DNA from 2 places in the Bowmanella yangjiangensis genome. Region 2 is predicted to be linked to the other one. Evidence: riboswitches for the same ligand, from Rfam matches in the RefSeq annotation. Region 2 holds a riboswitch; the other holds the start of a gene.

Region 1 (4,420 bases), on a different contig from region 2:
TAAGTTGGAGGCGGCCAATGCGGTTACCTCAATGCACAATTATCGAATCTACGCTGCGGTGATAGCGATCCCAATCATCGCTGTCTGGGGGGCTTATGAAGCAACATCGACTATGGCATGGGCAAGTGCATTGGTCGTGCTAGCGCTTGGAGTATTTTTTGCTCTTGCGCTTCACAGCGAGAAGTCGCTGCTAAAAACCTGGCTAACGCACCTCGCCGATAAATAGCAGACTAACAGCTAACCTGAGTGGATTGCGGATCCTTGCCCCAAACATATCGCAAGGAGCGCACCAGAGGAGATAAAAAAAGTTCCTTAATGTGGAGCAAGGTGGCAAGCATAGTGCGGCAATAGGATACACACTCGCCAGACAATCAACGCAGCTCAAAACCTCTCGCAAGGTGTTAAGTATGAAAACCGCCAAAAACAACTACCCATTTAGAGGTACTCACCTATCTCCTGAGATTGGTTGGCATCCCTCCCCCTAAACGTTAGTCTTTGATGATTATGCAGATAAAAGCCGGAGCCCGAAATGTCTGAGTTAACCCCCGCTACCGTATTGATGGTCGATGATCACCCTTTGCTGCGTAAAGGGCTCACACAACTAATAGAACTGGAAGACGACCTGAACGTAGTAGGTGAAGCCAGTAGCGGTCAGCAGGCTATTGAGCTGGCCGAATCCCTCGACCCGGATCTGATCACCCTGGATCTGAATATGCAGGGCATGGATGGCCTGCAGACCTTAAAAGCCCTGCGCGAACGTGGCGTGGATGCACGCATTATCATGCTGACGGTGTCAGACAGCGATGAGGATGTGGTAGAAGCCATCCGTCTGGGTGCTGATGGCTACCTGCTTAAGGATATGGAGCCCGAAGCACTGATTGAGAAACTTAAAGAAGCCGTTCTGGGTAAGATGGTGATGAGTCCGAAGCTCACCGAAATCCTGGCAACGGCCTTGCGCCGACCGCAGCGACAGACCAACCGCGCACTGGCCAGCCTCACCAGCCGGGAGCTGGACATCCTTAAGCTTATTGCCAAAGGGCTGAGCAATAAGCTGATTGCCAGGGAACTGGATATTTCTGACGGCACGGTAAAGGTGCATGTAAAACACCTGTTGAAAAAGCTCGATTTGCGCTCGCGGGTCGAAGCCGCGGTGTGGATGGTAAACCAACAAAGCAAAGGCGACGCCAGGGTCTGAGTGGCCCCGTTCAATATCCCCTGACATTCGCCTCTACCCCTTTAGAGGCGAGGCATTAGATGCTTATGGGTAGCGCATTGCTTGAGTTGATTTATATCAATTTAAGCAACCAGGGTCCTTTTCATAGTAAGTCCGAGATTTATCAACCCGGACACTGAATATGAAACACATGGCCCTTTTACTGCTTCTCACACCGCTGATTATCACACCAAGTCAGGCAGACAACCTGCAAGATACCCTCACTAAGGGCAAGGTAAGCCTGAACCTGCGCTACCGCACGGAGTTTGTCGAACAACACAATATGTCTCAACAGGCTATCGCCAATACCCTCCGAGGCCGCTTTAGTTACCAAAGCGGCGCATATCATGGGTTCAGTGGTACGCTGGAAGTGGATGGCCTGTGGAGCCTTGGCACGGATAAATACAATTCCACACTGAATGGGATAAGCGACAGACCGGTGATTGCCGATCCCAAAGGTCAGGATCTGAATCAAGCCTATCTAAGCTATCAGCAACAACACTTAAGCCTGGATGCAGGTCGTCAGCGCATCAATCTCGATGACCAGCGCTTTGTCGGTGGCGTGGGTTGGCGGCAAAACGAGCAAACCTTTGACGCGCTTCGCGTTAAATTCACTCCCCAGGAAAATCTCAACCTCGACTATAGCTATATCAGCAAAGTGAACCGTATCTTTGGCGAGGATAGTCCCCAAGGACGCTTTAGCGGCGATACTCACCTTGTTAACGGACGCTTTGCCCTGGACGCCCAACAAAGTATTAGCGCCTTTGCTTATTGGATGGACTTTGAACAAGCGCCGCAACTATCAAATAAAACCTTTGGCTTGCGTTATCAAGGCAGTCTTCCCGCAATGCGTTTGACCTTGAGTCTGGCACGCCAGCAGGACTATGCCGAGCAGCCAGTTGATTACAAGGCCACCTACGGACTCGCGCAATTAGATGGCGAGCTCAGTGGCATAAGCTGGACATTAGGTTACGAAAAATTGGGGGCAGACAGTCAGGGCCGGGTTATCACGCCACTGGCCACCTTGCATAAGTTCCAGGGTTTTGCCGATCAATTTCTCAACACGCCACTAACCGGGTTACAAGACCGTTATGCCGGTGCTGGCACGACTTTGGCCGGAATAAAACTGCAACTGACTTATCATCGTTTTGACAGTGACAAACAAGCTATCCGCTATGGCCATGAATGGGACGCCTCAGCAGCCTATGCTGTTAATGCGCATCTTAAGCTGCTGCTGAAAATGGCTCGCTACCGGGCCAAACATCATGGTTCGGACACCGACAAATTGTGGTTAATGGTCACCGCCAACTGGTAATTATCCCAATGCACCGCCTGTCTATCCCTTTTGGGGAATAGCCTGGCGTCTGGTTTGCCGTAGCATTAATACGTCGGGACAACGCCCGGCCTGCCGAGCCGTTATCGCTAAACCTTCGGGCATGGGGTAACGGCCTATAGGGTTGATGGAGAAATTTGTCAGCCTCCCCTGTTTGGAAAGGTAAGGAATCATGTTGGAAGATAGATTTGGCCGACGCTTTCAGTATTTGCGACTGTCCATCACTGATGTTTGCAATTTTCGCTGTACCTATTGTTTGCCGGATGGCTATCAGGGTAACGGCAAAACGCGCTTTCTCAGTCAACCACAGATCGCCACCTTGGCAGGCGCTTTTGCCGGACTGGGTACCCGAAAAATCCGTATAACCGGCGGGGAGCCTTCACTGCGTAAGGATCTGACGGAGATTATTGCCATCTGTGCCCAAACTCAAGGCATTGACAAGGTAGCGCTGACCACCAATGGCTTCAAATTACCCGGCCAGGTTAAACAATGGAAGGACGCCGGACTGAGCGCCTTGAATGTCAGTATCGACAGTCTGGATCCCAGGCAATTTCATGCCATTACCGGGCACAACAAACTAGATATCGTGCTACGGGGGGTTGAGAGTGCCCTCACGCAGGGGCTTAAGGTCAAAGTTAACAGCGTGCTTTTGAAAGGCTACTCTCAGACCTTGCTCAAACACGCGCTGAACTGGCTGAAAAATACGCCGGTCACACTTCGACTGATTGAGCTGATGCAAACTGGCGACAATCAGGCATTCTTTGCCGAAAACCACCTGAGCGGTCAGAGCATAAAAGCCGAATTGCTGGCCAGTGGCTGGCTACCCATAATACGGGATAAAACTGCCGGACCCGCACAGGAGTTTTGCCACCCAGACTATCAAGGGAATATTGGTTTAATCATGCCTTATGACAAAGACTTCTGCACCAGTTGTAACCGGCTGCGGGTGTCTGCCACGGGCAATCTGCATCTGTGCTTATTTGCCGAGCAGGGGTTGTCTCTGGCGCCCTGGTTGCAAGAAGGCGATATTGCCGGTTTGCAGCAACATATGTTGCAACTGCTTGGGCAAAAACACAGCCGTCATTGGTTACAACAAGGTCTGACCGGTGCCACCCAACAACTGGCTATGCTGGGAGGCTAAATGCTGATTGGATTGGTGCTGGCCGGCGGGCGTTCCAGCCGGATGGGGCAAGACAAAGCGCTGCTCGAATACCATGGCCATAGCTTGCTACAACAAGCGCAGCAGCTTTTACAAAAAAGTGGCTGCGAACGGGTACTAATTAGCCGCAATCAGCTCGGATTTGTGCAAGATCTGGTAAAAGATGCCGGACCACTTGGCGGCATTCATAGCGCCCTCACCCAAGCCAACAACCTAGATGAGTTGTTGATTGTACCTGTAGATATGCCATTTCTGCGGCCATCTCTGCTGCATGACTTGTACCGCTATGGGCGCAAAAATGGCCGTCCTTATTATTTCCAGCACTGTTTTCTGCCTCTATATTTACCCATCACTGAGGTTTTGCGCAATTACCTTAAGCAACTGATGGATAACGAAGGACAAGGTTCGGTGCGCCATATGTTGGCGCATTTACAGGCTTGTGCTCTACCTTGCAAAGCCAAACACAGACTACGTAATTTGAATACCCCAGAACAGTGGCAATCCGCCATTGCAGGTTAACGGACATCCCCTATGAATACAGCACCATTGTCACCCGAAGCCGCATTGAATATCGCCATACTGACAGTTTCAGACAGCCGCACCCAAGAGCAGGACAACGCCGGGCAGTATCTGCAAGATAGGCTACAAAGCGCCGGACATACGCTAACCCAGCGACATCTACTGCCAAGAAATCGCTATCTGATCCGTGCCCAGG
Region 2 (4,420 bases):
TTGGCATCTTTATAGCCTCTTAAGGCGCAGCCTGAAATTACCTGGATCGCGTCAGAGAATTGGAACAGGGCGGCCAAAAACATCAAATCCGCTGCCATTTTTACTACCTGTTGGTCGGCGGTATAGAGGCCGGAGATTTGATAACGCAGCAAGAAAGACACAGATGCGGTAAGGGTAGCCGAACAAATACCGACCAGCCAGGCACCTTGTACCGCGCGTTTGGCGTTATCCGGTTGGTCTTCGCCGAGTAAATGCCCGACCCTGATGGCGAGCGCCAGGCCAATGCTTAATGGCGCCATAAACATCAAAGAGGAGAAGTTCAAGGCAACTTGGTGAGCCGCCACCACAGTGGCTCCATAAGGTGCCAGTAGCAGCGCCACCACAGCAAACAAGGACACCTCAAAGAGAATGGTCATGGCAATAGGCACGCCCAGCTTTAAGATCTCGGCAATTTCATTAAAGCGCGGTGCATACCATTGTTGGAACATATGAAAACGCCGCATAGAAGGCGCAAAGTGATGGTACAGCCAGGTGCTTAACATCATGGCGGCAAACACCAGCGAGGTAGCAATACCACAGCCCGCACCACCAAAGGCTGGCACGCCAAACTCGCCATAGATAAAAATGTAGTTAGCCGGGATATTCACCAGCAGGCCGATACCCATAATCACCATACTGGGACGGGTAACAGACAGCCCTTCACAATATTGACGAAACACCTGATATACAGCAAAGCAGGGGGCGCCAAACAGCAGGTATTGAATGTATTCCAGGGTAATGCGCTGAAGCTCTGGCTCCATGCCCAATTTGCCGTGCAGGCTGGGCACAAAAAATGCGGCCAGCGCCAGGGGCGCGGAGAGCATTAACGCCAGCCACAAGGTTTGCTGACCTTTCTCCGGGATCTCGTCAAACTTCTTTGCCCCGTTCAGGCGCGACACAATAGGTGGCAGTGCTAAGATAATTCCCTGCAGGAAAAACAGCAGCGGCATAACCACACTGGCAGCAATAGCTACGGCCGCCATATCGGTGGCAGACACACGGCCAGCCATAATGGTATCGGAAACGCCCATCAAGGTTTGGGTAACCTGGGCAATCAATAATGGCCAAGCAAGTTTGGTAAGTTGGCGGATCTCGTGACTAAGGTTCATCGTCTGCGACTGCATATCATCGGGGCGTTGTTATACCACAGCCAGCAAGGCCTGAGGATGAATTTTCGTTTAAGCAACAAAACAACACTTTAGATAGCCGTAGCTCGGAAAATCCGGGGTCTGTTCCGCATTTCTTTGACCCGGACGTTTGCCTGCACAAACCTGGGGCAATCCTGCACCTTAATGAACAGCGTGTTTGGCATGCTATATTCTTTCAATCCGTTAACGCATTGAATTTAAATAAAAATAAATCTTGGCACTAAGTCTGCTAACTCTAAAGCGCAACAGGTGGAACGGTACAATTCTATCGCTGGATGCGATGAGCGGACTTGCCAGGAGGGTATGTGGCCTATGTCCACACAAAACAACAATAACAAGAACGGCTAAGCCGACATTAAAATAAGATACCGCCACCTTTCCTAAGGCATTTGCCTACGGGGAACAATAAGCAGGCAGTGTGCCTGATGCTCTTGCAATAAGGCCCGGGTTTGTGTGAGGACCCGGGCCTTCTTTTCTGGTCCTAATGCTATTTACCGCAGATATTCCACCATGGCCCGCGCGGCGTTATTCACTTTATGGCTAATGTAAAAATCTTTGCGCTATGCTGAGCGAAAGAAGACCTCTAGAATGCAGGTCTAGGATAATACCGAGCCTCTGAGTCTACACCTTTTGGCATGATTCTTTGGCCGCAGGTCATGTGCCTGCCAGGGTTGTGCGAGAAATCAAGCAGCCTCCCATGTTTGGAAAGGTAAAATGCAGGACGACAATAAGCTCATTGACAGATACGGGCGCAGGTTTCGTTACTTGCGGCTGTCTATTACTGATGTTTGTAACTTCAGGTGCAACTATTGCCTGCCTGATGGTTATCAGTGTGACAGTGATCGTGATTTTCTGGCTACAAATGAAATACACACCTTAGCACAGGCGTTTGCGGGCCTGGGCACGCGTAAGATTCGCGTTACTGGCGGCGAGCCTTCGCTGCGAAAAGATCTCGCCGACATAATCGCCTTGTGTGCCAATACAGCCGGTATTGATGAAGTGGCACTGACCACCAACGGCTTTCAACTGCAATCCAAAGTGCAAAGCTGGCAGCAAGCCGGGTTGACGTCACTGAATGTCAGTATTGACAGCCTGGACCCTCGACAATTCGCTGCCATTACCGGCCACGATAAATTGCGCGATATTTTAGCCGGGCTGGAACAGGCTGCAGCCTTAGATTTGAAGGTCAAAGTGAACGCGGTTTTACTTAAACCTTATAGCGAAGGTCAGTTACACGGCTTCTTACACTGGCTGAAAAGCACGCCGCTCACCCTGCGATTTATCGAACTGATGCAAACCGGCGACAACCAACGCTTTTTTAATGACAACCATGTGTCTGGTCAGCCGATTAAACAGCAACTGCTTGAGCAAGGCTGGCAACCTGTGGTCAGGGCCAGTACTGCGGGGCCGGCTGAAGAATTTTGGCACCCTGACTATGCCGGGCGAATTGGTCTGATTATGCCTTACAGTAAAGACTTCTGTGCCAGTTGTAACCGCTTGCGGGTATCTGCACTAGGTAAGTTGCATTTATGTTTATTTGCCGAGCAAGGATTGGATATACGGCCCTTGATGCAAGCCGGAGATGTGGCCGCTCTTCAGCAGCGTTTACGCGACTTACTTGGGCAAAAAGATGCTAGCCACTGGTTGGATAAAGGCTATACCGGGGCAACCCGCCATCTTGCTATGTTAGGCGGCTGAAAACATCGCTTCAAGCCCTGTGTATTCTGCATTTAGGCTATGCGCCGAAACAATATAAAAAGGAGCGGCTAATGAGCCAGCTTAGTCATATTAACAGTCGTGGTGAAGCCAGCATGGTGGATGTTACCGACAAAGCGGTTAGTCAACGCACCGCCTGGGCCGAAGGCTATATTCGCATGTCAGCGCGTACCTTGCAGATGATAAGTAGCGGTGAACATGCCAAAGGCGATGTGTTTGCCGTGGCGCGTATCGCCGGTATTCAGGCCGCCAAGCAAACCGCCAGTTTGATCCCCTTATGTCATCCCTTGATGCTTTCCAAAGTGCAACTGGATTTTGAAGCAGAGCCCCAGCAAAGCCGGGTCAGAGTCATTGCCATGTGTAAGCTAGCGGGCCAAACCGGGGTGGAAATGGAAGCCCTGACTGCCGTGAGTGTGGCGGCATTGACCCTGTTTGATATGTGTAAAGCGGTGGATCCGGCCATGGTGATCGAAGGGATACGGGTTTTAGAAAAGCAAGGCGGTAAGACCGGCCATTGGCAAGCAGGGGAACTGGCATGATTAAGGTATTGTTTTTCGCTCAACTTCGTGAAGTGCTGGACTGCGCCAGCCTGGAGTTGGAAGCCAATGTCAGCAATATTGCTGAACTTCGAGCGCAACTGGCGCAAAAAGGCCAGCGCTGGCAGGAATTTTTAGCCTCGGATAAAGCCCTGGTGGCGGTTAATCAAACCCTGGTCAATGAAGATTGCACCCTTAACAGCGGCGACGAAGTGGCCTTTTTCCCGCCCGTTACCGGTGGCTGAGCTTAGGTTAATCAGTAAGTTGATATGAGCAAAATACAAATGACTAAAGCGCCAGAGCAAGAGCATATTTCAGTGCAACAGCAGGACTTCGATCTGGCCGCTGAATATCAGGCACTAACCGCGAATAACCAAAGTGATGGGGCCGTGGTGCATTTTGTCGGCTTAGTGCGGGATAACAATCTGAGCCGACAGGTGCAAGCCCTGGAACTTGAGCATTATCCGGCTATGACAAGCAAAGCCCTTAGTGAATTGGTGGATGAGGCGCGACAGCGCTGGCACTTGGGCCGAGTCCGGCTAATTCACCGGGTAGGAAAACTTAACTTAGGCGAGCAAATTGTGTTTGTGGGTGTTACCAGCAAACACCGTGGCAGCGCTTTTGCCGCCTGCGAATTCTTAATGGACCAGCTGAAAACCCGCGCACCTTTTTGGAAAAAGGAACATACCCAGCAAGGCGCACACTGGGTTGAGGCGAGGGAGTCTGATCGGGTTAAGGCAGGGGAGTGGTAGTTATCGATTTCTGGCTGTCAGGCTAAAAGCGTATTTACCACGAAGATCAGAATAGCACGAAGGGGTAATCCTCCCTTAAATCAACCGTTTGCTTAATGTCGAGAGAGCGATATTACTAAGATATGAGTGATCTAATTTGGATATGACCCTTTTTATCTGTAACTGCTCAACCACTAAGCCTTCAGATAACATTCAGAGAATCAAAAGCTTAGATATACGGTGGTAGCTA

The links. Region 2 has a riboswitch for molybdenum cofactor ahead of moaA (GTP 3',8-cyclase MoaA). Riboswitches for the same ligand answer to the same signal wherever they lie in the genome.
Region 1: it holds a riboswitch for molybdenum cofactor, as region 2 does, so the genes downstream of both, moaA (GTP 3',8-cyclase MoaA) here and moaA (GTP 3',8-cyclase MoaA) in region 2, are expected to answer to the same signal.

The regions. Positions count from the first base shown of each region.
Region 1 is NZ_JAHDJU010000001.1:1,654,028-1,658,447, reverse strand. Features, by position in the region: gene KJY73_RS07390 (hypothetical protein) at 1-226, shown strand, start outside; gene narL (two-component system response regulator NarL) at 530-1,195, shown strand; gene KJY73_RS07380 (alginate export family protein) at 1,356-2,528, shown strand; molybdenum cofactor riboswitch at 2,608-2,728, shown strand; gene moaA (GTP 3',8-cyclase MoaA) at 2,719-3,687, shown strand; gene mobA (molybdenum cofactor guanylyltransferase) at 3,688-4,224, shown strand; gene moaB (molybdenum cofactor biosynthesis protein B) at 4,237-4,420, shown strand, end outside.
Region 2 is NZ_JAHDJU010000003.1:202,547-206,966, reverse strand. Features, by position in the region: gene KJY73_RS16565 (MATE family efflux transporter) at 1-1,148, opposite strand, end outside; molybdenum cofactor riboswitch at 1,781-1,915, shown strand; gene moaA (GTP 3',8-cyclase MoaA) at 1,902-2,885, shown strand; gene moaC (cyclic pyranopterin monophosphate synthase MoaC) at 2,957-3,442, shown strand; gene moaD (molybdopterin synthase sulfur carrier subunit) at 3,439-3,684, shown strand; gene moaE (molybdopterin synthase catalytic subunit MoaE) at 3,709-4,191, shown strand.